Regions from separate parts of the Micromonospora rhizosphaerae genome, predicted to be linked through region 1. Evidence: predicted binding sites of a transcription regulator. Region 1 holds the regulator's gene; the other holds the start of a gene.

Region 1 (14,839 bases):
CGCGGGGACACCCGTGATGGTGATCTCGTTGCCACGCACGTGGACGTCACTGTTGACCGAGCGCTCGACGAGTCGCAGGATCTCGTCGCCCGCGCCGAGCAGGTTGACCATGATCTTCGAGTCGGGGACCGTGATCCTGGTTTGCGCCTGTGGCGGGCCGGGAGGTGGGGTGTCGGTCATAGGTCGGGCCGTCGGGCCCTGAGCCACCTGCTCTCGATCTAGGTGCCGGGCCCTGCTGGCGCGGCGTTCAGTTCCACCCATCGTATCGGTTCAACACCGGACGCACCTCGCCCATTTCGGGTGGTCGGAGATCATCTCCCGGCGCGGAAGTCGTACCCGTCAAAGGTCTCCTGAGCGGGGGTGAAGCGGTAGGTGGCCCAGTGCATCCGGACCACGACGCCGCGCTCGTCCCGGGTCAGCCGGAGCAGCTCGCCGACCTCCCGCCCCGCGACCGTCCGGAACACGTCCGGCGAGTCAGGCACCGGGGCGAAGACCGCCGGGGGCTTGCCGGCCGGGTCGTCCGCGCCGCGGGCCCGCAGCGTCCCGCCGTGCCAGGAGAAGACGTACTCGAAGCCCTCGCCCCACCAGCGGCCGAGCATCCCGCGCAGGTGGTCCGGGGCCGGCGCGCCCGGGCGCCACGGCTCGATGTCGGCCGGGTCCTGCTCGGCGGACGCGGCGAGCAGCCGGTGCGGCAGGTCGAAGACGTCGACGCCGGTGCCGGAGGAGCCGAGCACGGCGCAGCCCATCGCGCCCGCGGTGCCGTCGCCGCCGCGCCGGCCGTAGACGGCGGCGAGGAAACCAGGCATGGCTCCGTCGTGCCCCACGTGCATCACCCGCTGCGGCTGCGGCACCAGGATCAGGCCCAGCCCGAAGCCGCCCGACCAGAGGGTCTCGTCGGTGGTGGTGTGCGGCCAGCGCATCTCGTCGAGGGTGGTCTGGGCGAGCACCGCCCCGGCCGGGTCGAGCGCCACCGGGTCCGCCAGGAAGGCGGCCCAGCGGGCCATGTCGGTCGCGGTGCTCCAGAGCTGCGCGGCGGGGGCCACCGCGCCGAAGTCGGTCGGCGGCTCCGGGTGAGCCTCGTCGGAGTACGCGTCGACCAGGAACCCGGTCGCCGCCCGCTCGCCCGGCGTGACACCGGTGGCGGTCAACCGCAGCGGGATGAGCACCCGCTCGGCCAGCACCTCCGCCCAGGTGCCGCCGCGCAGCCGGCCGACCAGCTCGCCAAGCAGCGCCATGCCGAGGTTGGAGTAGTGGTAGCGGCGGCCGGGAGGCAGCACCCGCTCGACCCGGGTCAGGTCGGCGATCAGCTCGTCCACGCCGGGCGCGCGCAGGGTGTCCCAGACGTCGCCGTGCGGCTCCCGCTGCAGGCCGGCGGTGTGCGACAGCAGCCGGCGTACGGTCAGCTCACCGTGCGCCGGCAGGTTGAGGTGCCGGCCGATCGGGTCGTCCAGGTCGAGCAGGCCGTCATCGCGGCACTGCATCACCAGCACGGAGGTGAAGGTCTTGGTGACCGAGCCGATCCGGAACACGGTCTCCGGGCCGAGCGGCGTGTCGTTTCCGGCGTCGCCCACCGTGCAGGTCCAGATCGGCCGGTCGGCCCGGTGCAGGGCGGCCGACACCGCCGGCACCCGGCCCTGAGCCTGCACCTGCCGCACCATGCGGCCCAGCCGGTCGTTCACCGTGATCATGTGAGCAGTGTAAGGAGCGGGCCGAGGTCTACTCCTCAGCGGCAGAGCATCGGGCCGAGCGGCGCGCCGCCGAACAGGTGGGCGTGGACGTGGAAGACCTCCTGGCCGGCGTACGCCCCGGTGTTGAACATCAGCCGGAAGCCGTCGGCGAGCAGCCCCTCGTCCTCGGCCACCGTGGCGGCCGTGGCCAGCACCTCAGCGGCCAGCCCCGGGTCGCCCTGGGCGAGGGTGGCCACGTCGGCGTAATGCTCCTTCGGAATGACCAGCACGTGGGTGGGCGCCTTGGGGTTGATGTCCCGGAAGGCGAGCGTGGTGGCGGTCTCCCGCACGATGTTGGCGGGGATCTCCCCGGCGACGATCCGGCAGAACAGGCAGTCGGTTCCCATCCGGGCATGTTAAGCGGCCGGGCGGGACCGCGCGGCGGGTCCACCGGGTGCGCCGGGGCATGATGTCCGGCGTGACTTCTCGGGCGGTACTGGTGACGGGGGCCTCGCGCGGCATCGGGCGCGCGGTGGCGAGGGCATTCGCGGTGGGCGGCGACCGGGTGGCGATCCACCACCGGGCCTCGGCGGAGCTGGCGGAAATGCTGCGCGACGAGCTGCCCGGCGAGGGGCACGTGGTGGTCCCGGGCGACCTGGCCGACCCGGACGCGGTCCGGGCGATGGTCGACGAGGCGGCGGACCGCCTCGGCGGGCTGGACGTGCTGGTCAACAACGCCGGCGTATACGGCCCGCGGGACCTGCCGCACCCGGTCTTCGGCGCCTCCTACGAGCAGTGGCGGGAGCAGTGGCGGCTGGTGCTGGAGACCAACCTGACCGGCGCGGCCAACGTGACCTGGTGCGCCGCCCAGCACATGCGCGAGCGGGGCGGCCGGATCGTCAACGTCTCCTCTCGGGGCGCCTTCCGCGGCGAGCCGCAGCAGCCGGCGTACGGGGCCAGCAAGGCCGGGCTGAACGCGCTGGGGCAGTCGCTGGCGCTGGCCCTCGCCCCGTACGGCATCGCGGTGGCGACCGTCGCGCCCGGCTTCGTCGAGACCGACATGACCACCGACCACCTCAGCGGCGAGCGCGGCGAGGCGATCCGGGCGCAGAGCCCGTTCAACCGCGTGGCCCGCCCCGAGGAGATCGCCGCCGCCGTCCACTGGCTCGCCTCCCCCGAGGCCGAGTGGGCCTCCGGCACCATCGTCGACCTCAACGGCGCCTCCTACCTGCGCAGCTGACCCCGCCAATTTCCGCGATCTTGCACTTTCGGTGACCCTTTCGAGCTGTTTTGCGGCTTACGCGGCCACCACAACTGCAAGATCGCGCAGAGGGGCCGGGGTTACCAACGGCCCAGGCGGGTGGAGAGGACGGAGAGGGCGGCGACGCCGGCCGTGGAGGTGCGCAGGACGGACGGGCCGAGACGGACCGGGCGGGCCCCGGCCTCGGTGAACGCATCCAGCTCGCGGTCGGCGATGCCCCCCTCCGGGCCGACGACCAGCACAATCTCGCCGGTGGCGGGCAGCTCGGCGGTGGTCAGCCGTTCCTCCGCCTCCTCGTGCAGCACGAACGCCGCAGCGGCCCCAGCGATCCGGCGGGCCACCCGGGCGGTGGACTCGTCCGGCGCGCCGGCCACCACCGGCAACCAGGCCCGGCGGGCCTGCTTGGTCGCCTCCCGCACGGTCGCCACCCACTTCTCCCGGGCCCGTACGCCGCGGTCACCGCGCCAGAGGACGACCGAGCGGTCGGCCGCCCAGGGCACGATCTCGTCGACGCCGACCTCGGTCATCGCCTGCACCGCCAGCTCGCCCCGGTCCCCCTTGGCGATGCCCTGCACCACGACCAGGCGCGGAACGGGCGCGTCGATGTACCCGCGGGAAGTGATCTCGAGGTCGAGGGTGCCCTTGCCGACGGTGATGATCACCGCGGCGGCCGTGCCACCCCGCCCGTCGGCGAGCAGCAGTCTTTCGCCGGGCCGGAGCCGCTGCACGGTGGCGGCGTGGCGCCCCTCGGAGCCGTCGAGGGTCAGCCGGTCGGCGGTGGGCAGCGACTCGACCAGGAAGAGCGGCGCGGACACGATCCACAGGCTATCGGCCCCGGCGCTGGCCGGGGCCGATAGCTGCCGGGTCAGGCGTGCCCGTTGAAGGCGTCACGCATCCGGGAGAAGAAGCCGCCCTGCTTGGTCAGCTCGGCGACCTCCTCGCCCCGGGTCTTGGCGAACTCGCGCAGCATCCGCTCCTGCTCGGCGTCGAGCTTGGTCGGGGTGCGCACGTCGAGGTGGACGTAGAGGTCGCCCCGGCCGGTGCCGCGCAGGTGCGGCACGCCCCGGGCGCGCAGCCGCAGCGTGCTGCCCGGCTGGGTGCCCGGCTTGACGTCGACGGTCTCCTCGCTGTCGAGGGTCTTGATGGTCAGCCGGGTGCCGAGCGCCGCGGCCGTCATCGGCACGGTGACGCGGCAGTGCAGGTCGTCGCCCTTACGGGAGTAGACGTCGTGCGGCCGCTCGTGGATCTCCACGTAGAGGTCGCCGGCGGTGCCGCCGCCCGGGCCCACCTCGCCCTGCTGGGCCAGCCGGATCCGCATGCCGTCCTCGACACCCGCGGGGATCTTGACGGTCAGCGAGCGGCGGGTCCGCACCCGGCCGTCGCCGGCGCAGGTCGGGCAGGGGTGCGGGATGGTGGTGCCGTAGCCCTGGCAGACGGTGCACGGCCGGGCGGAGACCACCTGCCCGAGGAAGGTGCGCTGCACCGACTGCACCTCGCCCCGGCCGCCGCACGCCTCGCAGGTGGCCAGGTGGGTGCCGGCCGCCGTGCCGGCGCCGGAGCAGGTGGTGCAGAGGACGGCGGTGTCGACGGTGATCGGCGCCTCGACGCCGAACGCGGTCTCCTGCAGGTCCAGCTCCAGCCGCAGGATCGCGTCCGCCCCCGGCCGGGTACGCGGCCGCGGGCCCCGGCCGCCGCCCGCAGCGCCGCCGAAGAACGCGTCCATGATGTCCTGGAAGCCGACGAACGGCCCGCCAGCGCCGGGACCACCCGGGCCGCCGGCGCCCCCGCCGCCCGGGGCCAGCGGGTCGCCGCCCAGGTCGACGATCTGCCGTTTCCGGTCGTCCGAGAGGACCTCGTACGCGGCGTTGATGTCCTTGAACTTCTCCTGTGCCTCCGGGTCCGGATTGACATCCGGGTGGAACTGCCGCGCCAGCTTCCGGTAGGCGCGCTTGATCTCGTCGTCGGAGGCGTCCCGGCTCACACCGAGAATGCCGTAGTAGTCCCTGGCCACTGCGTTCCGTGTCCTCATGTTTCGTCTCGCGTCGCGCCGGTCGGCGGCCGGAGCCGGCCGTCGGCCCTGACTGGTCAGTTCTGGGCCAGCAGTTCGCCCACGTAGCGTGCCACGGCCCTTACCGTGGCGATGTTGCCGGGGTAGTCCATCCGGGTGGGCCCGAGCACGCCGAGGCCGCCGACGATGGTCGCGCCCGGGCCGTACCCGGTGCTGACGACGGAGGCGGCACGCAGGTTGTCGATCTCGTTCTCGTCGCCGATCAGCACCCGGGTCGTGCTCGTCTCGGCCTCGCCGATGAGCTTGAGCAGCACGACCTCCTCCTCGAGCGCCTCGAGGATGGGCCGCAGCGAGCCCTGGAAGTCGAGCAGGCCACCCCGGGTCAGGTTGGCGGTGCCGGCCAGCGCGATGCGCTCCTCGTGCCGTTCCACCAGCGTCTCCAGCAGCACGGTGGAGAGCGTGGTCATGGCCGGGCGCAGGTGCGGTGCGGACTCGTCGACCAGCGTCTGCACCAGCGGCGGGGTGTCGGACAGCCGGGTGCCGACCAGTTTCTCGTTGACCAGCTGGCGCAGGTCGGTGACGTCGTCGGCGGGGACCGGCGCGGGCAGCTCGACCAGCCGCTGCTCGACCCGCCCGGTGTCGGCGATCATGACCAGCATCAGCCGGGTGGTGGAGATCGGCACCAGCTCCAGGTGGCGGACCGAGGAGCGGGCGAGGCTCGGGTACTGCACCACGGCGACCTGCCGGGTCAGCTGGGCCAGCAGCCGGACGGTGCGGTGCACCACGTCGTCCAGGTCGACGGCGCCGACCAGGAAGCGCTCGATCGCCCGGCGCTCGGCGGGGCTGAGCGGCTTCACCCGGGACAGCCGGTCGACGAAGAGCCGGTAGCCACGGTCGGTGGGCACCCGGCCTGCGCTGGTGTGCGGCTGCCGGATGTAGCCCTCCTCCTCCAGCACCGCCATGTCGTTGCGCACCGTCGCCGGGGAGACGCCCAACTGGTGCCGCTCGACGAGGGCCTTGCTCCCCACCGGCTCCTGGGTGGCGACATAGTCCTCGACGATCGCGCGCAGCACGGCGAGCTTGCGGTCGTCGAGACCCATCTCCCACCTCCTGACGCACCTGGACCCGCCGGCGACGCCGGCCGACGTCTGGCACTCGAGTGTATTGAGTGCCAGTCTACGTCGGCCCGGCCGCCGACGCGATGATCAAGCCGGACCCGGGGTGCGTCATCGCCCACCCTCCGGGTGGCCCGATCGTCCGGTCAACCCGACCGGTGCGCTCTGGTGCGCCCTTGCGGGCGGCCCCTACCGTGACGCCCATGACTGAACCACCTCGCCCTCCCGGAGCGGGGGACCCCGGCACCCCGTCGCCGGACCCGACCCCGCCGTCGGCACCGCTCGGCTCGTCGGCAGACGAGCCCCCCACCGCACCACTGTCCGGGGCACCGGGCGGGGGCGGCTATCCCCCGCCCGGCGGGTATCCGCCGCCCTCCGGTGGCCAGCCCCCGTCGGGTGGCTACCCGCCCCCGGGCGGCTATCCCCCGCCGGGCGCCGGCTATCCGACCGGCGGCGCCTACGGCCCGCCGCGGGGCTACGCCAACAACGAGGACAAGACCTGGGCTCTGATCGCGCATTTCGGCGGCGCCGCGGCGATGTTCGTCAGTGGCGGCGTGCTGGGCTGGCTTCCCCCGCTGGTCGCCATGCTGGCCCGGGGGAACCAGTCGCCGACGGTGCGCCAGCACGCGGTCGCGGCGCTCAACTTCCAGCTGCTCTGGTCGATCGTCGGCCTGGTCGGCTGGCTCCTGGCCTGCATCGCGATCGGGTTCATCGCGGTCGGCGCGGCGGTCATCCTCGGCATCATCTTCGGCGTCCTCGCCGGCGTCAAGGCCAACGAGGGCGAGCTGTACCGCTATCCGATGAGCATCAGCCTGGTCAAGTGAGTCCCGGCCGGCCTTCCGGGCCGGCCGGCAACTCCCGTTCAGGGCAGCAGGTCGCGGACCACCGCGTCGGCCAGCAGCCGCCCGCGCAGGGTGAGCACCGCCCGCCCGGCCGCGTACTCCGGGCCGGAGAGCAGGCCGTCGGCCAGCGCCCGTTCCGCGCCGGCCCGCCCGGCGTCGTCCAGCACCTCCAGCGGCAGCCCGGAGGCGAGCCGCAGCCGGAGCATCACGTCCTCCATGTGCGTCTCGTCGGGCTGGAGCACCTCCCGGGCCAGGCCGGGTGACGCGCCGGCGGCCAGCCGCTGGGCGTACGCCGTCGGGTGCTTGACGTTCCACCAGCGGACGCCGCCGACGTGGCTGTGCGCCCCCGGCCCGAGGCCCCACCAGTCCGCGCCGGTCCAGTAGAGCAGGTTGTGCCGACACCGGGCGGCCGGCGTCCGGGCCCAGTTGGAGACCTCGTACCAGGAGAAGCCGGCCGCGCCGAGGGCGGCCTCCGCGGCCAGGTAGCGGTCCGCCGCCACGTCGTCGCTCGGGAACGGCAGCTCGCCGCGGCGCATCCGGGCGGCCAGCCGGGTGCCGTCCTCCACGATCAGGGCGTACGCGCTGACGTGGTCGACCCCGGCGGCCACGACCTGGTCGAGGGAGGCGGTGAAGTCCTCCGCGCTCTCCCCCGGCGTGCCGTAGATCAGGTCCAGGTTGACGTGGTCGAACCCGGCGTCCCGCGCCTCCAGCGCGGCGGCCGTGGCCCGGCCCGCGCTGTGCTTCCGGTCGAGGACGGCCAGCACCCCCGGCGCGGCGGACTGCATGCCCAGCGAGATCCGGGTGTATCCGGCGGCGCGCAGCGCCTTGAGCGACTCCGGGCTGACCGACTCGGGGTTGGCCTCGGTGGTCACCTCGGCGTCGGGGGCCAGCCCCCAGGTGCGGTCGATGCCGCCCAGGATCCGGGCCAGGTCGTCGGCGGCCAGCAGGGTCGGGGTGCCACCGCCGACGAAGACGGTGTCCACCCGCGGCGGCGGGGAGTCGCCCAGCACCCGGCTGGCCAGCGCCAGCTCGGCCAGCACGGTGTCGGCGTACGACTCGCGGCTGGCCCCGCCGCCCAACTCGGCCGCCGTGTAGGTGTTGAAGTCGCAGTAGCCGCAGCGGCTGGCGCAGAAGGGCACGTGCACGTACACGCCGAAGCCGCGCGCGCCGACCGCGCGGGTGGCGGTGGCGGGCAGCGATCCGTCGCGCGGAACGGATTCACCTTCTGGAAGAGCGCTGGGCATGACCACTAGTGTGCCCCGCATGACCTCTCCGGACGCTCTCGTGCGGGTCGCCACGGCCCGTGGGGTGACCACCCTCACCCTGGACAGCCCGCACAACCGCAACGCGCTCTCCACCCCGCTGATGACCGAGCTGCTGGCCGGCCTCACCGCCGCGGTCGCGGATGACGCGGTCCGGGTGATCGTGCTGGACCACACCGGTCCGGTCTTCTGCTCCGGGGCGGACCTGAAGGAGACCGCCGCCGCGTACGCCAGCGGGTCCGTGCCGGCCCGGATGCTGGGCGACGTGCTGGTGGCGGTACGGGAGTGCCCGAAGCCGGTGGTGGCGAAGGTGGCCGGGCCGGCACGAGCCGGTGGGCTCGGCCTGATCGCGGCAGCCGACCTGGCCGTCTGCGCCGAGGAGGCCACCTTCGCCTTCACCGAGGTGCGGCTCGGGGTCATCCCGGCGGTGATCTCCGCGACCGTGCTGCCGCGGCTGCAGCCGCGGGCCGCCGCCGAGCTCTACCTGACGGGGGACACCTTCGACGGTCGCCGGGCCGCCGAGATCGGCCTGGTCACCGCCGCCGTGCCGGGGAGCGGGCTGGCCGCGGCGGTCGAGCGGTACTGCGCGTCGCTGGTCCGCGGGGCACCGAGGGCGCTGGCGGGCACCAAGGAGCTGCTGCGCCGGCCGGCCGCCACCGACCTGCGGACGGAGATCGCCGAGCTGTCCGCGCTCTCCGTTGGATACTTCCTCTCCGAGGAGGGCCGCGAGGGGGTGCTCGCGTTCCGCGAAAAACGGGACCCGGCCTGGGTGCCGGCCTCGCCGGAGTGACGGCCGATCGCCCATCGTGGCGGGACGGTGACGGAACGGGAGGCAACCGGTCGGACGACCCGTACGGCGTTCCGGGGAACGTACGCTTGTCGGATCGTCGAACAGGGGGTGCGGGTGCAAACTCGGGCAATCGTGGCAGGCGGGGTGGTAGTGGCGGTCGTCGCCCTCCTCGGGGTCTGGCTCGTGGTCCGGCAGTTCGGGCACCAACTCCAGCTCCCGGTGGCCAGCCGCACCTGCACTGTGCAGGCCGACGGGCGGGTCGTGCTCGGCGCCGACCAGATGGCCAACGCGGCCACCATCGCGGCGATCGGCGTGCAGCGGCAGATGCCCGAGCGGGCGGTGGTGGTGGCGCTGGCCACCGCGTACCAGGAGTCGCACCTGAGGAACATCGCCCACGGCGATCGGGACTCGCTCGGCCTGTTCCAGCAACGCCCGAGCCAGGGCTGGGGCACGCCGGAGCAGATCCGGGACCCGCGCTACGCGGCGAAACGGTTCTACGCCGCGCTGAAGAAGGTCAAGGGCTGGGAGGGGATGCGGGTCACCGAGGCCGCCCAGCGGGTGCAGCGGTCGGCCTACCCCGAGGCGTACGAGAAGTGGGCTGACGAGGCAGCGGTCCTGACCCGCGCGCTGCTCGGCGACGCGACCGGCGCGGTGGCCTGCACGGTCGGACCGACGCCGACGATGCGCGGGCAGGCGGCCGCGACCGCGCTGATCCGCGGGCTGACGATGGACTGGGGGCTGCCGGGCGTCACCTCGCCGACCGATCTGACCGGGCTGGCCGTGCCGGCCGCGGACGCCCGCAACGGCTGGCGGTACGCGCACTGGCTGGTCTCCCACGCCGAGGACCACGGCGTGAAGCGGGTCCGCTTCGGTGATCTGGAATGGACCGCCAAGCAGGGCACCTGGGCGAAGGTGAGCGACGACCGGGCCGCCCGGACGCAGGTGCTGGCAGAAGTATTCGCCGACACGTAGGCCGCCGGACCGGCAGCCGGCGAGGGGCCGGCCCGGCAGGGTCAGGAACGGCTGCCGGTGAGCCGGCGGCGCACCTTCTCCCGGATCGGTTCGGGCAGATCGGACACCTCGAGCAGCCGAGGCAGCAGCTCCGGTTCCAGGGTCAGCGCCCGGAACATCTCGCCGATGGTCACTCCGTGCGCGGGGCGCTCCACCACCTCGACCGGGTCGCCGGCGCCCGCCTCGCCCTCCCGCAGCACCCGCAGGTACGCCCCCGGTGCGGCGCGGGCGGTGAACCGCTTGATCAGGTCGGGCATGCCCCAGAACCCGGCGAAGGTGGCACACGGGATGCGCGGCTTGGTGATCTGGAGCAGCGCGGAACCGACCGCCCACTGCTCCCCGATGACCGCCCCGGTCACGTCGACCGCGTACGTGGTCAGGTTTTCGCCGAAGCCACCCGGCCGGATGCCCCGGCCCAGCTCGGCCGCCCACCACGCGGCGTCCTCCTCCGCGTAGGCGTACACCGCCTGGTCCGGACCGCCGTGGTGGGCCCGCTCGCCGATGAAGTCGCCGGCCACCCCGTCGACCCGCAGCAGCACCGGCCCGTCCACCGGGCGCTTGTCGATGCCGGTACGACCGCTCGCGTCGCCCGCCCACTCCGCCTCGGTCACCACGGCGAGGTTCACCGCCGCCAGCCTGCCCGTCATGGGGTCAGCCTAGCCGTGGCGCGGACGGGCCGGACAACGCATGATCAGCCCTTGACAGCACCGGCGACCAGGCCGGAGACCATCCGGCGCTGCACCAGCAGGAAGAAGACGATCACCGGCAGGGTGAAGAGCGTCGAGGCGGCCATCACCGAGCCCCAGGCGGTGTCGTCCCGCCCGAAGAAGTAGGTCATCGCCACCGGCAGGCCGCGCCGTTTGGCACTAACCTTCTGCGCCGCACCTAAGTAGGAAAAATTCCTTTACGACAGGGGGTAGTCGCGCGGCAGGGCGAACGGACCGTATCGCAGGCGGCAGGGCGGGAGGCAAGCCTGCCTCCGGGCAGCTCGGGGCGTACGCGCGGGCGCCCGACCGTCCGGTCGGGCGCCCGCTTTCCGCAGCTGGGGATGTGTGTCAGTACCGGGTGACGCTGCGGCGCCGGCCGACGCCGGCCACCAGGGCCACGGCGATGGCGGCCAGCACGACCTGGACCAGCAGTTCCATCCAGTCGATGCCGGCGGTCTCGGTCGCGATGCCCAGAGCCCGGGCCAGCACCGTACCGAGCAGCGCGGCACCCACGCCGATCAGCATGTGCAGCCACATCGGCATGTTCTGACGGCCCGGCACGACCAGGCGGCCAAGAGCGCCGACGATCAGACCAACAACGAGCGCGGTGATGATGCCCCAAACGGTGAGCTCCACGGTCGCCCTCCTCCTCAAGATAAGTCACACGGGATCGTGTGGTTCCTGTCGTGCCCGCTAATGCCCGAGCCGTCAGAAATCCAAACCGACTCCGGGGACGGACTGCGCCGCACGACGCAGACCAGGACGTTTTCTTCGCACCCGGGTCGTACGGCCGCCGGCGCACCTTCGTCGATGAGCCGCGGACGCGAGCGGGCGCCCGACCTTCCGGTCGGGCGCCCGCTTCGGCTGGCGATGTGCCGGTCAGTACCGGGTGACACTCCGGCGACGACCCACGCCGGCCACCAGGGCCACGGCGATGGCGGCCAGCACGACCTGGACCAGCAGTTCCATCCAGTCGATGCCGGCGGTCTCGGTCGCGATGCCCAGAGCCCGGGCCAGCACCGTACCGAGCAGCGCGGCACCCACGCCGATCAGCATGTGCAGCCACATCGGCATGTTCTGACGGCCCGGCACGACCAGGCGGCCCAGAGCGCCGACGATCAGACCAACAACGAGCGCGGTGATGATGCCCCAAACGGTGAGCTCCACGGTCGCCCTCCTCCTCAAGACGTTGCACACGATCTGTGTCGTTCCTGTCGTGACCGCTAAATGCCCGACCCGCCGAAAGCCCAAACCGAATCAACCGGTCACCAGGCACGGAACGTCGATCTCCGGATCCCGGGTCGGTTCTCGGCAGGGGATGCGATTGTCCAGGTGGGAGGGGGCGCCGTCGCCGTCGGTAGGCCGCGCCCGAGGACCGGAGAAAATTCCTCCGGGTACGACCGGGAAGCGGACCGAAACGGTCCGGCGCCCCGGTCGGAAGGGACCGGTGGTAGTCCGCTCCGACCGGGGCGTCGGCCGTGCGTCAGGTGTCGCGGAGGACGCGACCGTGGATCACTTCTTGCCGGGCGCCTTGACGTCCCCGGCCTCGGAGGAGAGCGCGGCGATGAAGGCCTCCTGCGGGACCTCCACCCGGCCGACCATCTTCATCCGCTTCTTGCCTTCCTTCTGCTTCTCGAGCAGCTTGCGCTTCCGGCTGATGTCACCGCCGTAGCACTTGGCGAGCACGTCCTTGCGGATCGCCCGGATGGTCTCCCGGGCGATCACCCGGCTGCCGATCGCAGCCTGGATCGGCACCTCGAACTGCTGGCGCGGGATCAGGTTGCGCAGCTTGGCCGCGATGCTGACCCCGTAGTTGTACGCCTTGTCCTTGTGCACGATCGCACTGAACGCGTCGACCGGCTCGCCGTGCAGCAGGATGTCGACCTTGACCAGGTCGGACGCCTGCTCACCGGAGGGCTCGTAGTCCAGCGAGGCATAGCCCTTGGTCCGGCTCTTCAACTGGTCGAAGAAGTCGAAGATGATCTCGGCCAGCGGGAGCGTGTAGCGCAACTCCACCCGGTCGGCGGAGAGGTAGTCCATCCCCATCAGGCTGCCCCGGCGCCCCTGGCAGAGCTCCATCACCGCGCCGACGTAGTCGTTCGGGGTGAGCACGGTGGCCCGCACGGTCGGCTCGTACACCTCGGCGATCTTGCCGGTCGGGTACTCGCTCGGGTTGGTCACCGTGACCTCCTCGCCGTCCTCCTGGATGGCCCGGTAGACCACGTTCGGGGCGGTGGAGATCAGGTCGAGGTTGAACTCACGCTCCAGCCGCTCCCGGATGATCTCCAGGTGCAGCAGGCCGAGGAAGCCGCAGCGGAAACCGAAACCGAGCGCGCCGGAGGTCTCCGGCTCATAGGTCAGCGCGGCGTCGTTGAGCTTGAGCTTGTCCAGCGCGTCGCGCAGGTTGGGATAGTCGGACCCGTCGATCGGGTAGAGGCCGGAGTAGACCATCGGCTTCGGGTCCTTGTAGCCGCCCAGCGGCTCCCTGGCCGGGTTGGCGTTGACGGTGACCGTGTCACCGACCCGGGACTGGCGCACGTCCTTCACGCCGGTGATCAGGTAGCCCACCTCGCCGACGCCGAGCGCGTCGGCCTTCTGCATCTCCGGCGAGATGACGCCGATCTCCAGCAGTTCGTGGGTGGCGCCGGTGGACATCATCTTGATCCGGTCCCGGGCGCTGATCCGCCCGTCGACCACCCGCACGTAGGTGACCACGCCCCGGTAGACGTCGTAGACCGAGTCGAAGATCATCGCCCGGGCGGGGGCCTCGGCCTCGCCGACCGGCGGGACGAACTGCCGGACGATCTCGTCGAGCAGGTGCGGCACACCCTCGCCGGTCTTGCCGGAGACCTTGATGCAGTCGGCCGGGTCGACACCGATCAGGTGGGCCAGCTCCTCGGCGTACTTCTCGGGCTGGGCGGCCGGCAGGTCGATCTTGTTGAGCACCGGGATGATGCGCAGGTCGTTCTCGAGCGCCAGGTAGAGGTTGGCCAGCGTCTGCGCCTCGATGCCCTGGGCGGCGTCGACCAGCAGGATGGCCCCCTCGCAGGCGGCCAGCGAACGGGACACCTCGTACGTGAAGTCCACGTGCCCCGGGGTGTCGATCATGTTGAGCACGGCCTGCTCACCGGCCCGGTCGCCGTCCCGGATGGTCCACGGCATCCGGACGGCCTGGCTCTTGATGGTGATGCCGCGCTCGCGCTCGATGTCCATCCGGTCGAGGTACTGGGCGCGCATCTGCCGGGGGTCGACCACGCCGGTGAGCTGCAGCATCCGGTCGGCCAGGGTCGACTTCCCGTGGTCGATGTGGGCGATGATGCAGAAGTTCCTGATCCGCGCCGGGTCGGTGGCACCAGGAGCGTTCGCGCCGGGATCGAGCGTCGGTGGCACAGCGGTCCGTTCTAATCGGCTGACGTGAGCAGGGCCGGCGCGCCGCCGGCCCCCTCTATGCTCCCACGTCGCTCCGGGCGCGGTCCGATCCCTCCTGGTGTGCTGGGCGACTCACTTCGCGGGCGGCTCACTCCGCGGGCGGCTCGACGAAGAGCGCGGCGAGCCGGGGCAGCCGGCGACGGGCCTCCTCCTCGTCGTCGAAGTCCCAGAAGTCGTTGAGGTCGGGCACGGGGACCGGGTCGCGCTCCGCCGGCAGGTCGGTCGCGGTCGCCTTCCGGTACGCCTCCCAGGGCACCGCGAGCATGTCCTCGCACTCGAACTCCTCGCCGCTGAGCGAGGCGGCCCGGACCTGCGGCAGCTCGGCGAGGGAGTCGGGGTCGCCGACCGCCTTGGCGAAGACCGCCCGGCCCTGGGTGATCAGCCAGCCGCGGAAGTACTCGAAGCCGTCGTCGGAGGCGCCGCCGTTGATCAGATAGGCCGCGCCCCAGAGGTCGACCCGGTACGAGGCGGCCAGCACCCGGCGCTGGTGGCGGGCGTACCCGACGATGTCCTCCGGGTCCCGCTCGGCGAGCAGGGCGACGGCCCGGGCGGCGACGGCATCGGGCTCTCCCCCGGCACCGGTCCGGGCCTGTTCGATCAGCTGCCAGAAGTCGTCGGTCCTCATGGCCTGGCAGTCTGGCAGAGCTGACCGACATCCCCGTGCCGGCGCGGCCGCGCGGTGGTGGGCGTCGGTCGGGCAGCATGGGCGGGTGCCCGCGATCTCGCTGCCCCCGGTGCCGTACGAGG
Region 2 (14,839 bases), 6.2 Mb from region 1:
CTTCTTAACAGCCGGCACGGCGCGGGAGCCCGTGGGCCGGGGCGGGCACGGCGAGGGCCGGTGGGCCGGTCGGGCGGTGTCGCCGGGCAGGCGGATGGCCTAGGGTCGGCCACCATGGACGCGGAGATCATCGAGCCGAGCCATGACCGGCTGCCCGAGGTCGTCGACCTCTGCCGGCGAGCGCTCGACCTGCCCGAGGACGCGGCCGAGGCACCGGCCATCCTCGACGCTCTGGTCACCCGGGCGGCGACGGACCGGCCGGTGGCCCTGATCGGCGCGGTCCGCGGACCGGAACTGGTCGGGGTGCTGGTCGGGTCGATCTCGCCGCAGGATCCGCGCCTCGGGCACGTCGACCTGGTGGCGGTGACGCCGGAGGAGCGCCGCCGAGGGGTCGGGCGGGCGCTGCTGGGCGAGGCCGAGCGGCGGCTCGCCGGGCTCGGCGCGACCGAGCTGCTGCTCGCCGGCAACCCGCCGTACTACGCCTGGCCGGGCATCGACGTGCGCTACACCCCGGCGGTCTGCGCCGCGCTGCGGCTGGGCTACCGGCAGGACCGTACCGCGTGGAACATGACCGCGGACCTGTCGGACGGCTCGCCGGCGCTGCGGTCCACGGAGGCCGCCGAGCGCCGGCTCGCCGACCGGGGCGTGACGGTACGGCGGGCCGAGCCGGCGGACCTGCCCGCCCTGGCCGGATTCGCCCGCGCCACCTTCGGCGGCGCCTGGGACGCCGAGCTGGCCGGCTCGGTGGGCCGGCCCGGGGCGGGGGCACACCTCGCGGAGCGGGACGGCGAAATTCTCGGCTTCGCCGCGTACGGCTCGTCGCGGCCGAGTTGGTTCGGGCCGATGGGCACCGCCCCGGCGGCCGAGGGCTCGGGCATCGGCGGCGTGCTGCTCCGCCGGTGCCTGCGGGACCAGGCCGCGGCGGGGATCGATGCCGCGCAGATCGGCTGGGTGGGGCCGGTGCCGTTCTATTCGGGCAGCGCGGGCGCACGGATCGAACGGGTTTTCTTCCTGTACCGGAAGGCGATCGGCAACGGAGCCGCAAAATAACGAAAAGGGCGAAAGGGATATAGACGCCAATAACGTCATTCGCCCACATCGGTCATCGACGCCCCTTACCGTTTCAGCATAGAGGAGGCAGCCATGACCACGGATGACGAACGGACCGAAGACCAACCGGTCAGCATGGCCCCGGTCGATGAACTCCCCGGGCAACTGCCGTTCGACCGACTCGACTACGGCGACGCCGAGCAACTGGCGGAGATGACCAGCGTCGACGAACAGGCCGCCGAGGAACCGCTGGAACTGGTGGACGAGCCGATCCGGATCCGACCGCCGTACGACCGGGCGCAGAAACGGCGCAACCAGCGGCCACTGCCGACATAGGAAAACGGAGAGGGGACGGACCGCTGACGCGGCCCGCCCCCTCTCGGCGTTGGAACTGGACTCAGAAGTCCATCTCCCCGCCACCCGGAGCAGCCGCGGCGGCCGGGGTCTTCTCCGGCTTGTCCGCCACGACGGCCTCGGTGGTGAGGAAGAGCGCGGCGATCGACGACGCGTTCTGCAGCGCCGAGCGGGTCACCTTGGCCGGGTCGATGATGCCCGCGGCCATCAGGTCGACGTACTCGCCGTTGGCGGCGTTGAGGCCGTGGCCTGCGTCGAGGTTGCGGACGTGCTCGACGACCACGCCGCCCTCGAGGCCGGCGTTGACGGCGATCTGCCGCAGCGGGGCGTCCAGCGCGATCTTGACGATCTGCGCGCCGGTCGCCTCGTCGCCGGCCAGGTCCAGCTTGTCGAAGGCGGTCTTGCCGGCCTGCACCAGCGCGACGCCACCACCCGGGACGATGCCCTCCTCGACGGCGGCCTTCGCGTTGCGGACGGCGTCCTCGATGCGGTGCTTGCGCTCCTTGAGCTCGACCTCGGTGGCCGCGCCGACCTTGATCACCGCGACGCCACCGGCCAGCTTGGCCAGCCGCTCCTGCAGCTTCTCCCGGTCGTAGTCGGAGTCGCTCTTCTCGATCTCGGCCCGGATCTGGTTGACCCGGCCCTGGATCTGCTCGGCGTCGCCGGCACCGTCGACGATGGTGGTCTCGTCCTTGGTCACCACGACCTTGCGGGCGCGGCCCAGCATGTCGAGGCCGACGGCGTCCAGCTTGAGGCCGACCTCCTCGCTGATGACCTGGCCACCGGTGAGGATGGCGATGTCGGCGAGCATGGCCTTGCGGCGGTCACCGAAGCCCGGCGCCTTGACGGCGACCGACTTGAAGGTGCCGCGGACCTTGTTGACCACCAGGGTGGCCAGGGCCTCGCCCTCGATGTCCTCGGCGATGATCAGCAGCGGCTTGCCCGACTGCATGACCTTCTCGAGGATCGGGAGCAGGTCCTTCACCGACGAGATCTTGCTGTTCACGATCAGGAGGTACGGGTCGTCGAAGACGGCCTCCATACGCTCCGGGTCGGTCATGAAGTACGCGGAGATGTAGCCCTTGTCGAAGCGCATGCCCTCGGTGAGCTCCAGCTCCAGGCCGAAGGTGTTGCTCTCCTCGACGGTGATGACGCCTTCCTTGCCGACCTTGTCCATCGCCTCGGCGATGATCTCGCCGACGCTGGTGTCACCGGCCGAGATGGAGGCGGTGGAGGCGATCTGCTCCTTGGTCTCCACGTCCTTGGCGAGCTTGAGCAGCTCCTCCGAGACGCTGGCCACAGCGGCCTCGATGCCCCGCTTCAGGGCCATCGGGTTGGCACCGGCGGCCACGTTGCGCAGGCCCTCGCGCACCAGGGCCTGGGCCAGGACGGTCGCCGTCGTCGTGCCGTCACCGGCCACGTCGTCGGTCTTCTTCGCGACCTCCTTGACCAGCTCGGCGCCGATCTTCTCGTACGGGTCCTCGAGCTCGATCTCCTTGGCGATGCTCACACCATCGTTGGTGATGGTGGGGGCACCCCACTTCTTCTCGAGCACGACGTTGCGGCCCTTGGGGCCGAGGGTCACCTTCACGGCGTCGGCGAGCTGGTTCATGCCCCGCTCGAGGCCGCGGCGCGCCTCTTCGTCGAACGCGATCATCTTGGCCATACGGCGTTGTCCTCCTGGACACTCACGGGCCACCCGAGTGTGCCCCGGATGGGCCGCCTGGTGTACGCACCTTGGGACGTCGCCACCTGGCGACGGCGACGTCCGTCGGCCGGGCCGGATAGCCCGCGACGACCGGCCATGTGCCACGCCCGCGTCATCGACGCCGGCCTGACCGTGGCCCTACCGCCCCGACCATTGGCACTCACGGTGTGCGAGTGCCAATCACCTGTTTAGCACTCTGCCTTGCCGAGTGCAAGCAGGATCGCCCCGCTCAGCCGAGTTCCGCGGCCAGTCGGGCTGCGTTCACCGGACCCTCGTGGGCGCGCTGCTCCGCGTACGTGGCGAGCAGCCCGACGAGCTGCACCAGGTAGACCGGGACGACCAGCACGGCGGCCACCACGATCACCGCGACCGCGCCCGCCGTCGCGCCGGGTGTGGCCAGCGGATCGGTGCCGAACGGCAGCATGCCCACCGACTCCAGCACGCCGCCGACCACGCTGCCCACGATCAGCACCGCCGCGACCAGCGCCAGCCGGCCCAGCACGGGTCCGAACCGCTCGTGGAACATCCGGAAGGATCGGCCGATCGGGTTCTCCCGCTCGAAGAGGTAGACCGGGCCGGCGAGGGCCGTCGCGAAGGCCAGGTAGATCCCGGGCAGGACGCAGAAGCAGACCCCGACCCCGATGAGCACGGAGCTCAGCAGCGTCCAACCCCACAGCCCGAGAGCCCGGCGCAGCCCGTAACGCAGCGCGCCGCCCAGGTCTGCCGGCTCACCCGCCGCCTGCCGGGTGACCGCCCAGGTGCCCGCCGCCCAACCCAGGCTCTGCAACAGGCCGAGGAGCAGGCTGCCGAGCAGCACCGCGCCGCCGAAGGCGGCGACGTCGGCCAGGTAGCCGTCGGGCAGGGGCGCGGAGCCGTCGCCGGGGAGGGTCTCCAGCTGGGCCGACGGGTTCAGCCCGAGGGAGAGCAGCGACACCGCCGCAGCTGGCGCCGCCTGGGTGAGCAGCATGATCGGGATCAGTAGCCGCCAACTGCGGCGCAGCGCCCCCGTGCAGCGCGAGAACCAGCCGCTCAACCCCGCGTTCGGCGGCGTGACCAGCGGGTCGTTCGGGTCGCAGCCCGCGCCGGCCGGATACCAGCCGTACGGCTGGCCGGGGAGAGCGGGGTACGGGCCGGCGGGCACGGGGACACCGGACGGGGGCCAGACCCAGCCCTGCGGCTGCAGGGCGGCCGGATCCCACGGGAAGGGTGGCCCGGCGGGTTGCCCCGGGCCGAACGGAGCGGCCGGCTGTCCCGGCCCCGCCGGATCCGGTCCGGCCCACTGCCCCGGCACCGTCGGATCAGCGGCCGGAGACGTGGCCGACGTCGGATCGACCGGTCGGCCCGGATCGGGTGGCAGGGGAGAAGCCGGCTCCGTGGGACCCGACGGGGGCTGGTCGGACATGAACCCTCCTCAGCAGCGATGGCTGGAACGGCTCACGATCTTCCACGGTGCGCGCCCGCACCGCAGCCCCGGATCGGGTGGTACAGCCGCCGGGAGGACGGCAAGGAAGAGAGGAAATCAGGCGATGACGCGGACGCGCTCCGCCTGCGGGCCCTTCTGGCCCTGGGCGATCTCGAACTCGACCCGCTGGCCGTCGTCCAGCGCCTTGTAACCGTCCATCTCGATCGCGGAGAAGTGAACGAAGACGTCCTGCCCGCCGTCGACGGCGATGAAGCCGTAGCCCTTCTCGGCGTTGAACCACTTCACGGTGCCCTGTGCCACGGTGCATTCCTCACTCTGCGCGGCGTACCACAACCCGAACGCCGGACGAGCCCGCGCCCGGACCACCGCTTCGGCGATCGGCGACGGCCGCTGAATCGGTGACCGAAATCGCACGCTACACGAGGCGTGACGACGGCGCACGACCACAAATCGGGCACATTCCAGCCAGGCTCCGACCGCACAGGCGAGGGCCGCACAGGGCGGCGGGCGTCGTTCCGGTATGCATGCGAGTTGACATTCTCCCGGCCCTGGACGACCGGGATTCGACGGTCGCCTGTGAGGCTTCCTGCTTCGTCGCCGGCCGCCTCGTCCGGGAGGGTTCCCGTTGAGGTCTTACACCAGCTCCACCGGCCGCCACCGCCAGCCGCCGCTCATGTCGAGGGTTGGTGATCTTTTCCCCGGTCGACAGGGTCAGCAGATGGTCAAGTCCGGCGTCTATCCCGATCGCCGCGCCGATGGCGGGGAGCGGCTGCGTCCTAGCACAGCAGGGATACGAACCAGCGCCCAGCCGCATCCTGAGACACGGTCACCGTCGATGGCTTCGCACCCTCGGGGAGCGGGCGGGACCACACGATCTGCAGCGGCTCCGCCATCTTCGCCAGCGTCAGCTCGCCGTTCCGGAAGCGGAAAGCGCTGGTCGTGTACTCCACCGACCTCCGCGATTTCTTCCGCGACTTGAACCGCGGGAACTGCGCACGTTTGGCGAAGAAGTTGGTGAAGGCCGTCTGAAGGCGCCGCGGGGCCTGCTGAAGCGGAACGGAGGACACCTCGTTGAGGTAGGCCAGGTCCTCGGTCTTCTTCCACGCGGTCGCGAACTATCGCATCGCCCTCTGACAACCTGTGGCTCTCGGGACGCCCGTCCACCTTGGCGGCGGCTATCTCTACCCTGCTCCGCAGGAGTTCGATTCCTCCCCGCCCTGAAGCGAGGTCTCCTCGAAGGAGTTCTGATGACCAGCGCGCCGACCACCCTGGCCCGCACCGCAACCGTCCGCCGGGTAAGCCCCGAGGACGCCGCCCGGATGCGGGCGCTCCGACTGGAGATGCTCGCGGACGCGCCGCTGGCCTTCCTGGAAACCGTCGCGGAGGCCGCCGCCCGCCCGCACGCCGACTACGCGGCCCGGATCGCCGCGGTCTCCACCGGCCCCGGGACGGCCCAGTTCGTCGCCGACCCCGGCGGCCGGTTCGTCGGGCACGCCGGCGGCACGGTGGCCCCGGGCGAGCCGGGGCTCACCGTGATCTACGCCGTCTACCTCACCCCGACCTGGCGGGGCAGCGGGCTCCTCGCCGACCTGGTCGAGGAGGTGGCCGCCTGGTCCCGGGCCTGCGGCCGGCCCGAGCTGATGCTGGAGGTCGTGGTCGGCAACGACCGCGCCTACCGGGCCTACCAGCGCCTCGGCTTCGTGGACACGGGGGTACGCGTCCCGCACCCGAAGATCCCGACGCTGCGCGAACTCCAAATGCGCCGCCCCGCCTGAGCGAGCGGGCCCCTCCCGTCCGGAAAGGCGGCCCGCTCGTCACGCCGTCACGCCGGGCGACGGCTCTGCACGATGCGGAAGCGGTTCGCCACGTACGCGCCATCGGTCAGCGCGGCGTTGGCGGCCGGGTTGGCACCGCTGCCGTGGAAGTCGGAGAAGGCCGCCGACTGGTTGACGAAGACGCCGCCGGTCAGGTTGCAGGACAGGTGCACACCGGCCTCGATCGCCGCCGCCTCGGCCGCGTCCAGCACCGCCTCGTCCGTCGAGTAGACCCCCGCGGTCAGCGCGCCCTTCTCCCCCACCGTCGTACGCAGGATCTCCAGGCTGTGCGCGGTCGAGTTGGTGGCGATGGCGAACGAGATCGGCCCGAACCACTCCCGGGAGTAGGTCGCGGTGTCGGTCGCGTCCAGCTTGACGACGGTCGGGGTACGCACGATCGCCCCCGGGAAGGAGGGGTGCTCCACGGTCCGCGACTCCAGCACCGGCTCGCCGACCTTGGTGACCTCGTCCAGCCGCTCCAGCACGGCATCGTTGACGATCGCGCCGGTCAGCTCGACGCCCCGGGCCGGGTCGGCGGTCAGCTTGCCGACCGCCGTGGCGATCCCGGCGGCCACCTCCTCGAAGCTCTTGTGCCCCTGGTCGGTCTCGATGCCGCCCCGGGGGATCAGCAGGTTCTGCGAGGTGGTGCACATCTGACCGCTGTACAAGGTCAGCGTGAAGCCGAGGTTGCGGCACATCCCGGCGAAGTCGTCGGTGGAGTCGATCACGACCGTGTTCAGGCCGGCCTTCTCCGTGTAGACGGCCGCCTGTCGGGCGTTCGCCTCCAGCCAGTCGCCGTACTCGGTGGAGCCGGTGAAGTCGACGATCTTCACGGCCGGGTGCAGGGCGAGGGTGGAGGCGAGCTTCTCGCCGGGGGCCTCCGGGGCCAGCAGCACCAGGTTCGGGTCGAAACCGGCCTCGGCGAGCACCTCCCGGGCGTACCTCACGGTGATGGCCAGCGGCAGCACCGCGCGCGGGTGCGGCTTGACGATGACCGGGTTGCCGGTGACCAGCGAGGCGAAGAGGCCGGGGTACGAGTTCCAGGTCGGGAAGGTGTTGCAGCCGATGACCAGGGCCACCCCGCGGGGCACCACGTGGAACGTCTTGGTCATCCGCAGCGGGTCGCCCTTGCCGGCGGCCTTCTCCCAGCCGGCCGTCCCCGGGTGCCGGGTCATCTCCGCGTACGCGTAGGCGATCGCCTCCAGCGCGCGGTCCAGCGCGTGCGCGCCGCCGGCCTGGAAGGCCATCACGAAGGCCTGGCCGCTGGTGAACTGCACCGCGTTGGCCAGCTCGAAGATGTGCTTGTGCAGCCGGTCGAGGATCTCCAGGCAGACGCCCACCCGGGCCTGCGGGCCGGCGTCGCGCCAGGCCGGCAGCGCGACCGTCGCGGCGCCCACCAGCTGGTCGGCCGCGGCGTGCGGGTAGCGGACGTTCAGCTCCAGGCCGAACGGGCTCGCCTCGGTGGCGACGGTCTCGCCGTCACCCGGCTGGTCGAGCGGGAAGTCGGCGTTGAGGTACGCCTCGAAGGCGGCCCTGCCGTCGGCGGCGGCGGTCTCGCCGTAGACCCGGGGGCTGGGCGACTCCGGGTAGGCGGACCAGTACCCGCGCTCCGTGATCGCGGTCAGCGCACGGTTGAGGGTGTCGGCGTGCCTGTCGTACAGGGGGTGCGGGCTCTCCGTCATGCCCGCCATCATGCAACAGGAAGCCCCACGATCAGTAGGGCGGTGTCACAACTCAGATCGTCAGCTGCCAGTCCGTCCAGGCGTCCACCGGCCGGAAGCCGAGCTGCTCGTTGATCGCGATCATGTGCTGGTTCTCGGCGGCGTTCCAGGTGTCGATCGCCCGCAGGGCCGGCTCGTGATCGAGCACGTACCGCAGGTTCTCGACCTTGGTGAGCAGACCGAGCCGGTGCCCCCGATGCGCCGGGTCGACGATGGTGATCTGCTGGTAGGCATGCCAGTCGGCGTTCGGCCCGAGGTCGATCAGGGTCCACGCGACCACCCGGTCGGAGGCCTCGTGCACCGCCGCGTGGTGGTACCGGCGGCGGCCCCGGGCGTTCAGCGCCCGTTCCGTGCCCCGCAGCCGCTCCACGTCGACCCGCTCCGGCTCCCACTCCAGGTCCCCGAGGGGCGCGTCGGCCATCAGCCGGCCGTCGAGGTACGCCACGTCGGCGGCGTACTCCTCGGGGGTGTCGCCGCGCCAGCGGACGATCCGGTAACCGGTCGCGTGCGTCCGCGCGTCGGCGGCCAGGGCGTCGAGGGCCGCCTGGTCGAGCCGGCCGGTGTCCAGCCGGCGGCGCACCTCGGCGAGCGCCGGCCGGGCGCCCATCGCGGTGGCGAAGGCGTCGCCCGCCTCGGGCCGGGCCACTCCCCCGGGCAACGCCGAGACGGTCGCCCCGATGACCCGCTTGCGGCCGCGCTCGCGCAGCAGGCGCAGGCCGTACTCGTGCAGCGCCCGTCCGACGCCCCGGCGCCGGTACGCCGGATGCACCACCAGCTCGACGTCGGAGTTGTCGATGTTGTCAAGCTGCGGGAGATCGAGCGCGAGGTAACCGGCCGGCACCCCGTCGAGCCGGGCCAGCGCCCAGAGCCGCGCCGTGCCCGGCATGGGGTGCCGGACGGCGGCGGTGAACCGCTGCCGGCAGAACGGCGGGAAGTCTGGTACGTCGGCCTTCTCGACCGCCGCACCGATCCGGTAGGCCTCGTCGACCGCCGCCGGGTCGGCCGCGTCGAACGGCGCGATCGTGATCCGCATGCCACCGAGGGTGCACCCCGAACAGCGATCGGGGCCAGCGAATTTCCGCTGGCCCCGATCGCGACGTTGGTCGGGAGGGACGATCGCACAACGCCTTCGGCGCTGGGTCGAAAGAACTGAAAGTCTCCGGCGAAACGCCCTCCCGCACGGAGCATCTTGCGCCGTCCGAATCCTGCCCGTCAAGTCCTTAGCGGCGGGTTTTCCGCACTCACAGCGAAAAGCCAGTTACCCGGCGGATCGGCCCGATCCCCCGTCCGGGCGATTCCCGGTCAGCCGAGCAGGCCGGCGTCGCGGGCCGCGCGGAGGGACGGCTTGATCCGGTGGGTGGGGCCGACCTGGGCGGCAACGGCGTCGATGGTCTTGAGGCCCTCGCCGGTGTTGAAGACGACCGTCTCCGCCGTCGGCTCGAGCCGGCCGGATTCGACCAGCTTGCGCAGCACCGCCACGGTGACCCCGCCGGCCGTCTCGGCGAACACCCCGGTGGTCCGGGCGAGCAGCCGGATGCCGGCCCGGATCTCGTCGTCGGCGGCGTACTCCATCCAGCCGCCGGTGCGGCGCACCGCCTCCAGCGCGTACAGGCCGGCGGCCGGGTCGCCGATGTTGAGCGACTTGGCGATGCCGGTCGGCTTGACCGGGGTGATGGTGTCGCTTTCGGAGTGCAGCGCGGTGGCGATCGGGTTGCACCCGGCCGACTGGGCGCCGAAGACCTTCCAGCCGCCGGCCGGCGCCTCGACCAGGCCGATCTCGACCAGCTCGGAGAACGCCCTGTCGATCTTCGTGAGCAACTCTCCGCTGGCCATCGGGATGACCACCTGCGCGGGAATCCGCCAGCCGAGCTGCTCGGCCACCTCGTACCCGAGGGTCTTGGACCCCTCGGCGTAGTACGGCCGGACGTTGACGTTGACGAACGCGGTGTCCTCGAACTCGTCGGTCTCCACCAGCTCGCCGCAGAGCCGGTTCACGTCGTCGTACGAGCCGTCGATGGCGACCAGCTCGCCGCCGTAGACGGCGGTGGTCACCACCTTGCCCTGCTCCAGGTCGCCGGGGATGAAGACCACCGACGGAGCTCCGGCCCGAGCCGCGTGCGCGGCCACCGAGTTGGCCAGGTTGCCGGTGGATGCGCAGGCGAACCGGGTGAAGCCGAGCGCCCGGGCGGCGGTCAGCGCCACCGACACCACCCTGTCCTTGAACGAGTGGGTGGGGTTGGCGCTGTCGTCCTTGACCCAGAGCGGGGCGGTGATGCCCAGCTCAGCGGCGAGGTGCGGGGCGGCGACCAGCGGGGTGAGCCCCGGATTGAGGGTCACCCGGGTCGCCGGGTCCTGGCCGGCGGGGAGCAGCGCGGCGTACCGCCAGAGATTCTTGGGACCGGCCTCGATCTGCTCCCGGGTGACGGCGGCGAGGGCGGCGGTGTCGTAGTCGACCTCGAGCGGGCCGAAGCACTCGTAGCAGGCGTGCTGCGCGGCCAGCGGGTAGCGCGCGGAACAGGCCCGACAGACCAGGGCGCGGGCCGGGCTGAGGGTGGTGTCGATGCCGGACGTGGCGGGAAGCGTCGACGTCATGTCGAGGAGTCCTCTCATCTTTCCCCGCATCGCACCCTGCGGCGGGGACGGAATTGGCACCTGCCCGCTCCTCGCTCGTCGTCGAGCGCGCGGGTGGTTGCCGGGGCGTCGTCGGGCCGTATCCCTCAGCCCCTCTGGATGAGGTATGCAGTTGTGCCGCCGAGTCTATGCACTTCTCCCGCCATCGCCACCGGCGGTTCCCACGGTGTGAGCCGCCGCCCGGCTCAATGCGCCACCACGGCGACCTGGTCGACGATCGCCGCGCGGTCGGTGACGGCGGTGGCCGCGGGGGGCGCGGCGGCGACCGGGGGCGGCGGTGCGGGGGCGGGTGGCCAGGTTGGCGGCGACCAGGGCGGCGATGGTCAGGGCCGCGCCGACCAGCTCCACCGCGCCGGGCCGGTAGCCGCGGGCGGTCTGCACGACGAAGGTGGTCACCGGGACCAGGTTCATGAAGAGCGCGGCGTTCACCGCGCCCAGCCGCTGCACCCCGGTGTTCCAGGCGAGCACCGCGATCACGGCGGCGACGAGCACGGCGTACGCCAGTTGCGGAGCGACCGCGACGAGGTCGGCGGCGGCCGGCGCACTAGCATGAGCCGGCCACGGCGCCTCACCCCGGGCAGTTGCCACCGTGGGCTCCCAGCCGGTGCCACGTCGTCCCGCCCCGACGCGCTGCCCTACTCGCGAAAGCCCCCGCCATGCCCGTCCCAGCTCTGCCCCGCCAAGCCACCCCAGCCGATCGCGCCACCATGTCCCGGCCCTCCCGGGACGCCTATCTCGACAACGCGAAACTCCTGGCTACCGCCCTGGTCGTCCTCGGCCACACCTGGGGCCCACTCGCCGGCGCCCCGGACGAGATGCGCGGCGTGCGGGCTCTCTACCTGCTGGTGTACGCCTTCCACATGCCGCTGTTCGTCATGATCAGCGGCTACCTCTCCCGCTCCTTCGCCGCGGACGCCTCTCATCCCGGCCGGCTGCGCAGGCTCCTCACCAGCACCCTGGTGCCCTATCTGATCTTCGCCACCGCATACCAGCTGTACAACAACTACCGCCTGGACGAGTCCCACCCGATCGACCTGGTCACGCCCTTCTACCTGACCTGGTTCCTGGTCGCCCTGTTCGTCTGGCGGGTCACCGCACCGCTCTGGCTCAACCTGCGCGCACCGGTCGCGGTGGCGACCGTCGTCATGCTCGCCTCGGGCGCCGCCTCGCTCTCCGGGGAACTGGACCTGGCCCGGATCCTCCAGTTCCTCCCGTTCTTCGTGCTCGGCCTCACCGTCCGGCGCGAACACCTCGAATGGATCCGGGACACCCGGTGGCTGCGCCCCGCCGCCGTCCTGGTGTTCGCCGCAGCCCTGATCGCCGTCTACCACTACGCCCCGCAGCTGCCCACTGGTTGGTTCTACCGGCACGACGGGCACGCGCAACTGGACGTCAGCTGGGGGACGTGGGCCATCGGCGCACTCGGCCTGGCCGCGGCCGCGCTGGTGCTCAGTGTCGCCTTTCTCGCCCTGGTGCCGGCGAACCGCAATCTGCTCACCCCGCTCGCCGCCGGCACCCAGTACACCTACCTGCTGCACGGGTTCATCGTTCAGATCGCGCTCGCCTACAAGTTCCAGCACTCGCCGTTCGTCAAATCCTTCGCCGGCGTACTGACCATCAGTGCGCTCGCCGTCCTCGCGACGGGAGTCCTGGCCTCCTCTCCCGTCCGGCGGCTCTTCGGCTGGGCCGTGGAACCGCAGCTGCGGTGGGCGTTCACCGACCGGCGCGCGACGTCGACCCCGGCTCCCTGAGCGGCGGTCGCCACCGACTCGTCGCCCTGACCCACAGCTCGGCGGTTCGACCCAGCCGAGGCGGCAGCCGGCGGCGGCCTGCACGGGGCAGCTCCAAAAGGGAGCGGAGGAGACGACATCGCCTCCGCGGTCAGCTGGTGACGTCCTTGCGGGTGAAGCGCCAGAAGGCCAGCGCCCAGAAGAGCGTCGCGTAGCTGACCGCCGAGATGGCGCCCCGCACCACGTCGTCGGTCTGCATCGGCGTGGAGAGCAACCCGAGCCAGGCGCTGCTGTAGTGGGTCGGCAGGAAGGAGCGCAGCACGCCGAGCGCGGTGATCTGGTCCAGGATGCTGGAGAGGATCCAGAGCAGCACCGCGCCGCCGACCGCGCCGAGCGCGGCGTCCGTGGTCACCGAGAGCAGGAACGCCAGGCCGGCCACCACCAGGAGTACGACCGCCAGATAGCCGAGCACCGCCACCAGCCGCAACAGGCCCTCGGTCGGGGCCAGTTCGGCGGCGACCTGGCTGCGCAGCGGCGACCAGCCGTAGCGAAGGGTCCCGGCGACCAGGGCGGTGCCGGCGAGCAGCAGCAGGGCCAACGCCGAGTACGCGAGCGCGACCAGCAGCTTCACCGTGAGCAGCCGGGCCCGGGGCACCGGGATGGCCAGCAGGTAGCGGAGGCTGCCCCAGCTCGCCTCGCTGGCCACCGTGTCCCCGCAGAACAGCGCCACCACCACGACCAGCAGGAACGACGCCGAGACCAGGATCGTGAACAGGGTGAAGTTCAGCCCGCCGGAGGTGGCCAGGTCGGCCAGGCTGGAGAACTCGCCCCGGCCGCCCCGGTCGTCGTCACCGGAGTCGAACTGGAAGGCGACCAGGATGATCAGCGGCAGCAGCAGCATGAACCCGAGCGCCAACTGGGTACGCCGCCGCGACGCCTGCCGGCGGAACTCCGCCACGAACGGCAGGGTGGCCGACGGCCGGTACCCCGGCGCGGCGCCACCTGGGCCGGTCCGGCCAACCGCGCCGACGGAAGACGACTGAGCCATCACCGGTCCCCGCTTCCCCGAGAGTTCTCGCCGACCAGGGCGAGGAAGGCGTCCTCCAGGCGGCGCCGCGGCACCACCCGGTCCACCCCGATCCCGGCCCGCACCAGCTCGGCCACCACCTCACTGCGGGCAGTGCCGTTGGTGTCCACCACCAGGCCGCCGTCGCCGTCCGGCAGCACCCGGACGCCGTCCAGCCGGTCGAGCACCGTGCGGGCGGCGTCCGGGTCGGTCACCTCGAAGAGCACGCTCGGCGACTCGCCGACGATCTCCTCGACCGGGCCGGAGGCGACAATCCGCCCCTTGTTCACCACCACCGCGTGGGTGCAGGTCTGCTCCACCTCGGCCAGCAGGTGACTGGAGACCAGCACCGCCCGGCCGTCGGTGGCGTACCGCTGCAGCACCCGACGCATCTCGGCGATCTGCGGCGGGTCCAGCCCGTCGGTCGGCTCGTCCAGCACCAGCAGCTCGGGCAGGCCCAGCATGGCCTGCGCGATGGCCAGCCGCTGCCGCATGCCGTGGCTGTAGTTCTTCGTCCGCCGGTGCACCGAGGCGCCCAGGCCGGCGATCTCCAGCGCCTCGTCGAAGTGCGCGTCCGCCCAGGGCCGCCCGGTCGCCCGCCAGTACGCCCTCAGGTTCTCCAGCCCGGACAGGTGCGGCAGGAAGCCCGGCCCTTCCACCAGCGCGCCGATCCGGGAGAGCACCGGCGAGCCGGGCACCAGCCGGTGCCCGAAGACGTAGATCTCTCCCGCCGTCGGCTGGGTCAGCCCCATCAGCACCCGCAGCGTGGTGGTCTTGCCGGCGCCGTTCGGCCCGAGCAGGCCGACCACCTGACCGGGGTGCACCTCGAAGTCCACGTTGGAGACCGCGACGAAGCCGTCCGCGTACTCCTTGCGGAGCTGGCGCACGGCGAGCGGGATGTCGGCGTACCGCGGGTGGATGGAGCTGTCCTGGCGGCGGTGCCGCCGGCGGGCGACCAGGACGACCGCGACGAGCCCGACCGCGATCGCGGCGAGCAGGCCGGCCAGCACCCAGCGCCAGACCGTGGCCGCGGTGGGGATGGGCTCGGCGTCGACGGTCGGCAGGGTCACCGGCCCGCTGCCCGGGGCGACCGTGTAGACGGTGGGCTCGGCCGGGGTGGCGTACGCCTGGTCGGAGGTCGCGACGACGACCCGCAGCCGGTGCCCGGCCTCGATCCGGCGGACGATCGCCGGGAGGGTGACGGCAACCGGCTGGGCCGCGTCGATGGTCTTCGGCAGGCCGGTCAGCCGGACCGGGGCGACCAGCCCGTCGGGCAGGGTGGCGGCGCCGTTCGGGTCGACGTCGTAGAGCTTGACGAAGAGCACGGCCTCGCCGGTCGGCG

The links. Region 1 encodes HrcA, which represses chaperone genes, less so after heat shock. Its sites were predicted from a motif close to GGTTNGCACNCTCNNNNNGAGNGTGCNAACC; they were not measured.
Region 2: groL (chaperonin GroEL) is a predicted target of HrcA. The motif match lies at 3,264-3,294, and genes of this name have one in related genera.

What each region holds. Positions count from the first base shown of each region.
Region 1 covers NZ_FMHV01000002.1:6,598,378-6,613,216, forward strand. Annotated here, with positions in the region: gene GA0070624_RS31010 (PhoH family protein) at 1-180, opposite strand, end outside; gene GA0070624_RS31015 (serine hydrolase domain-containing protein) at 312-1,688, opposite strand; gene GA0070624_RS31020 (histidine triad nucleotide-binding protein) at 1,724-2,074, opposite strand; gene GA0070624_RS31025 (SDR family oxidoreductase) at 2,146-2,907, shown strand; gene GA0070624_RS31030 (16S rRNA (uracil(1498)-N(3))-methyltransferase) at 3,009-3,743, opposite strand; gene dnaJ (molecular chaperone DnaJ) at 3,794-4,939, opposite strand; gene hrcA (heat-inducible transcriptional repressor HrcA) at 5,014-6,036, opposite strand; gene GA0070624_RS31045 (DUF4870 domain-containing protein) at 6,255-6,875, shown strand; gene hemW (radical SAM family heme chaperone HemW) at 6,914-8,137, opposite strand; gene GA0070624_RS31055 (enoyl-CoA hydratase family protein) at 8,157-8,945, shown strand; gene GA0070624_RS31060 (hypothetical protein) at 9,054-9,917, shown strand; gene GA0070624_RS31065 (MOSC domain-containing protein) at 9,959-10,603, opposite strand; gene GA0070624_RS31070 (hypothetical protein) at 10,648-10,794, opposite strand; gene GA0070624_RS31075 (GlsB/YeaQ/YmgE family stress response membrane protein) at 11,012-11,299, opposite strand; gene GA0070624_RS31080 (GlsB/YeaQ/YmgE family stress response membrane protein) at 11,543-11,830, opposite strand; gene lepA (translation elongation factor 4) at 12,176-14,053, opposite strand; gene GA0070624_RS31090 (DUF4240 domain-containing protein) at 14,181-14,717, opposite strand; gene GA0070624_RS31095 (phosphotransferase) at 14,803-14,839, shown strand, end outside.
Region 2 covers NZ_FMHV01000002.1:365,342-380,180, forward strand. Annotated here, with positions in the region: gene GA0070624_RS01820 (GNAT family N-acetyltransferase) at 115-1,050, shown strand; gene GA0070624_RS01825 (hypothetical protein) at 1,186-1,386, shown strand; gene groL (chaperonin GroEL) at 1,448-3,070, opposite strand; gene GA0070624_RS01835 (hypothetical protein) at 3,342-4,253, opposite strand; gene GA0070624_RS01840 (cold-shock protein) at 4,632-4,835, opposite strand; gene GA0070624_RS01845 (hypothetical protein) at 5,312-5,602, opposite strand; gene GA0070624_RS01850 (GNAT family N-acetyltransferase) at 5,783-6,310, shown strand; gene paaN (phenylacetic acid degradation protein PaaN) at 6,358-8,031, opposite strand; gene GA0070624_RS01860 (GNAT family N-acetyltransferase) at 8,084-9,103, opposite strand; gene thrC (threonine synthase) at 9,373-10,662, opposite strand; SAM riboswitch class I at 10,674-10,807, opposite strand; gene GA0070624_RS01870 (EamA family transporter) at 10,828-11,289, opposite strand; gene GA0070624_RS01875 (acyltransferase family protein) at 11,409-12,452, shown strand; gene GA0070624_RS01880 (ABC transporter permease) at 12,583-13,479, opposite strand; gene GA0070624_RS01885 (alpha/beta fold hydrolase) at 13,479-14,839, opposite strand, start outside.